2 regions of the Pseudalkalibacillus nanhaiensis genome follow, and region 2 is predicted to be linked to the other one. Evidence: riboswitches for the same ligand, from Rfam matches in the RefSeq annotation. Region 2 holds a riboswitch; the other holds the start of a gene.

Region 1 (2,400 bases), 1.1 Mb from region 2:
GAAGATAAGGTGACGGTCATCGCAGGACAGTCTGGCGTAGGGAAATCCACATTATTGAATACGTTGAACCCGAATCTAAATCTTGAAACAAACGAGATTTCATCCCATCTAGGTCGTGGTAAGCATACGACACGGCACGTCGAATTGATTCCATTCGGTAAGGGACTTGTCGCGGATACACCGGGATTCAGTTCACTTGAATTCGGAGACATGGAGCCTGAGGATCTTTCCATCTTCTTTCCTGAGATGCGTGATCGACGTCCAGAATGTAAATTCAGAGGATGCACGCATACCTCTGAGCCGAAGTGTGCCGTGAAAGCTGCGCTTGATGCGGGCGAGATTGCACAATTCAGATACGATCATTATGAGCAATTCCTTCAAGAACTGAAAGATAAAAAACAACGGAGGTATTAGACATGACGAAGATAGCACCTTCCATCCTATCTGCGGACTTTTCCCGCTTAGGTGAGGAAATTAAAGATGTAGAACAGGGCGGCGCTGATTATATCCATGTCGATGTCATGGACGGCCATTTTGTGCCAAACATTACAATCGGTCCGCTTATCGTAGAAGCCATCAGACCCGTTACTGAGCTGCCATTAGATGTCCATTTGATGATTGAAAATCCGGACCGCTATATTCCTCAATTTGCGAAAGCAGGGGCTGATATCATTTCCGTCCATGCAGAGGCATGTCCCCATTTACATCGGACGATCCATTTAATCAAAGAGCATGGCGTAAAAGCAGGAGTTGTATTAAATCCACATACCCCGGTTAACATGATCGAACATGTCATCGAGGATCTGGACCTTGTTTTACTTATGACGGTCAACCCTGGTTTCGGTGGTCAATCCTTTATTTCAAACGTGCTTCCTAAAATAAAGCACGTCGCTGACCTATGTAATGAAAAAGGCTTAGACATGGATATTGAGGTTGATGGCGGTGTAAATCCTGAAACGGCAAAGCTGTGCAGAGAATATGGTGCTAATGTTCTTGTCGCCGGTTCTGCAATTTACAAACAGAAGAACAGGAAGGATGCAATCGAAGCCATCCGTGGTGTATAATGAAGGACAACAAATGAATAAGAATGATACAACTAGGGGAATCTCCAAAATCAGAGATTGAGAGTGAAGTAAGTGCTTCAGACCCTGATGACCTGAACAGGATGATACCTGCGGAGGGAAGTTGACTTGCATTGTCTTTGGATGGAATCATAGATAGAAAGCAACTGTACCTCGGTGCAGTTGCTTTTTTGTGTGTGAAGACTCATATCTTTTAACGAATAAGGTTAAAAAATCCAGAGAAAAAGTTATTGTACAGCGTATTCGCGCAATGAAGGGGAGGATTTACATGAGAAACCGTAACTTGATGATTGCAGAGGTTGCAATCATGTCTGCACTCGGTATAATTTTAGGCTTTATCAAATTCAGCGGTCCTTGGGCCTTTGGAGGATCTGTATCCTTGGAGATGGTCCCGATCTTTATCATGGCATATCGAAGAGGTTTGTTCGCAGGGGTACTGACAGGTTTGATGATTGGTTTGCTGCAATTATTGATCAATCCTTATATCTACTATTTCCTACAAGTTCTGCTTGATTATCCTATCGCGTTCATGGTCGTCGGCTTAGCAGGTTTGACACGCCCACATTGGAATGATTCCTTCACAAAGAGAATTGCTTTCATTCTGATCGGTACGTTCATTGGAAGCCTTCTGCGACTGACGAGTCATGTCATCTCTGGAGTGGCGTTTTTCAAGGATGCTGCACCAGAAGGTTCTGACATATTCACTTATTCATTTGTGTATAACATTTCTTACATTGGACCTACATTCATCTTGACTGTTGTTTTACTCATACTATTGACGCAGGCAGCTCCGAAGCTCATCCATGGTGAACGTTGAGATGAAAGTGCTGATTGTATCAGGTGGTCCGGAAACGTTAGTGCCGGATCACTTCTTAGATGATGGAAGCGTAAGGTTCGTTGGAGTCGATGCAGGGGTGATCTATCTTCTTGATCGTGGTATTACGCCTGATGCTGGTTTCGGAGATTTTGATTCCATTTCGGAGAAGGAGCTTGAAAGGATCGAGCACGCAGGAATTCATTTGCATACGTTTGAAAAAGAAAAGGATAAAACCGATCTTGAACTCGCTATTGATTGGGCCCTTGAGCAGAAACCCAGATCCGTATACCTCTACGGTGCTACAGGAGGAAGGCTTGACCACGGAATCGTGAATATTCAACTGTTGACGAAAGGTTTTGACAACGGAGTCCATATGGAAGTGATCGATCGGAACAACCGGATCTTTCTAAAAATGCCAGGATCCTATTCCATCTGGAGGGATGATCATTTTCCTTATGTTTCATTCCTCCCATTTTCTGAACACGTCACGGGTATTACACT
Region 2 (2,400 bases):
CATTGGTGGGGGATCACCTCGTTGAGCAGGAAAACCGTGAGCCGGTTTTGGAGTGTTTATAGATGAATCTGTCGTTTGATTTTCAGGAGACGTGGCTGCACAAAACCAACCCAACCTTCAAATTGTTCATCATGGTCGGGATGTTCATTTTCGTGTTGTTCGTCCATCGTCTGAATTGGATGATCTACCTGACAACAGGAGCGTTTCTCTTATTCTGGTTTTTTAGCGGCCATCCGAAGAAGCGGCTCATGTTGATCCTAATCCCGTTTCTGCTCGTCTTCGTTTCGACGGGGACGTCGATGATCTTTTTCGGGAAAGGTGAGACGACATGGTTCAAGTGGGGTCTGGTGCATATAACGGAAGAAAGCTTTTACAGAGGCATCCACCTCGGGTTCAGGGCGCTGATTTTCGCGATACTCGGTCTTACGTTTACGTTGACGACACGGCCTGTGTACTTATTCTATTCATTGATGCAGCAGGTGAAGCTGAAACCAAAGTACGCATACAGCTTCATGGCGGGCATGCGTTTAATTCCAATCATGGTGGAGGAATTTTTCACGATTCGGAACGCCATGCGTGTCCGAGGTGTCGGAAAGCAGTCCTTATACTTCAAGCTGAAATCGTATACCATCCCACTCTTATCGCAAAGCATCCGTCGGGCGCACCGGATCGCCATCGCGATGGAGGCAAAGCGCTTTTCAGGAGACGGAGAAAGGACGTATTATTACCAAATCGGGTATTCGGTTAAAGATGGGTTCTTTCTTCTCACAATTTTGAGCCTTATCCTTTTAACCTACTATTCTGCTAGTTGGTGGCCATTGTTCCCGGTGGAGGATGTTCGATTTGGCGTTTGAGTTTAGGAGAATCAAGTGTTACATTAGGTATAACAAGTAAATTAAGGAAATTATGATTCACTAGGGGAGTCGACCGACTGAGATGGAAGCTGCATTCCAGACCCTTTGAACCTGATCTGGTTGGAACCAGCGTAGGGAAGTGGCTTGAGGTAACGTATATCCGAAGACCACTCTCTAGGCATAGGGTGGTCTTCTTTTTGTTTATTTAATGGCTCTTTTTGAAAGGTGTGATGCGCTTTGCAGCCACAGATCCATGTCATTTCAACTGGAACACAGACGATTGAGCATTTTACAAAAGTGATCGGGAGGATCCATCAAGAGGTCGATTTCATTCATATACGTGAAAAAGACCGCCCTGCTCGCGAATTGGTAGAAATGGTCAAGCAATTAGCTGAACATGAGGTCCCACTTGAGAAGATCATCATCAATGACAGGGTGGATGTTGCAGCAGTCTCAGAAGCTAGCGGTGTCCAGCTGGCCCATCATAGTTTACAAGTTTCAGAAGTTAAGAAAGCGTTTCCGGACCTGCTTATCGGTAAATCCGTTCACTCCATTGATGAAGCGCGAGCTGCTCAACAGCAGGGAGCGGACTACCTCCTTTACGGGCATATCTTCGAGACAGCCTCCAAGCCAGGACTCGAGCCGAGGGGGTTGGATGGTTTAAAGGAGCTGACCCGAAGTATTGATCTTCCCGTTGTCGCAATTGGCGGAATCGCTCCTGAGAACACGAAGGAAGTGATCCGTGCAGGTGCGAGCGGGGTCGCTGTCATGTCAGGCATTTTAAAAGCGAAAGATCCACAGGTCGCGGCAGAAAAATACAGGAAACGGATCAAGGAGGTACACAATGCATACACAGTATGATGCAATCATCGTCGGTGCAGGTGTTATCGGATGTTCCATCGCGTACAACCTCTCGAAAAGAGGGCGGAAGGTCATCGTCCTGGAGAGAGGGAAAATCGCTGGAAAGGCATCGAGTGCAGCGGCTGGCATGCTTGGGGCTCAAACGGAGCTCGAAGAAGACAGTCCGTTATTTCAGTTCGCAAAAGCAAGTCGTGCCATGTTTCCTCAGCTTGAAAAAGACTTGAAAGGGCTGAGCGGAATCGACATTGAATTTCAGCAAAACGGCATCTATAAAGTGGCCATGACCGAAGAGGAAGTGTCCCGGATTCAAAGATTGATCCCGGCGCAACAAGAGCTCGGTGAAATGTCAGAATGGATTCCGGCTGCTGAACTTCATGTGAAGGAACCGGCTTTATCCAAGGACACGCTCGGTGCGATGTTCATCCGGAATGACGGTCAAGTATCCTCTCCAGCTTTAACGATGGCATTTGCAACCGCTGCAACTACTTTAGGCGCAGAAATCCATGAATATACAGATGTCCATCATCTCATAGAGGAGAATGAGCGGATAACCGGTGTGAAAACGAATCAAGGCAGCTTCCATGCCGACCATGTCATTGTCGCAGGCGGAGCATGGAGTGAGCAGCTGCTGCAGGAAGCGGGTGTGGAACTTCCTACATACCCGGTGAAAGGTGAGTGCTTTTCT

The links. A riboswitch is a leader RNA that binds a small molecule or an ion and turns the genes downstream of it on or off. The one in region 2 is predicted to bind thiamine pyrophosphate.
Region 1: it holds a riboswitch for thiamine pyrophosphate, as region 2 does, so the genes downstream of both, thiT (energy-coupled thiamine transporter ThiT) here and tenI (thiazole tautomerase TenI) in region 2, are expected to answer to the same signal.

The regions. Positions count from the first base shown of each region.
Region 1 is NZ_CP143541.1:1,555,970-1,558,369, forward strand. It holds gene rsgA (ribosome small subunit-dependent GTPase A) at 1-414, shown strand, start outside; gene rpe (ribulose-phosphate 3-epimerase) at 417-1,064, shown strand; TPP riboswitch at 1,089-1,200, shown strand; gene thiT (energy-coupled thiamine transporter ThiT) at 1,351-1,899, shown strand; gene V1497_RS08045 (thiamine diphosphokinase) at 1,901-2,400, shown strand, end outside.
Region 2 is NZ_CP143541.1:465,676-468,075, forward strand. It holds gene V1497_RS02470 (ABC transporter ATP-binding protein) at 1-62, shown strand, start outside; gene V1497_RS02475 (energy-coupling factor transporter transmembrane component T) at 63-854, shown strand; TPP riboswitch at 907-1,009, shown strand; gene tenI (thiazole tautomerase TenI) at 1,092-1,715, shown strand; gene thiO (glycine oxidase ThiO) at 1,699-2,400, shown strand, end outside.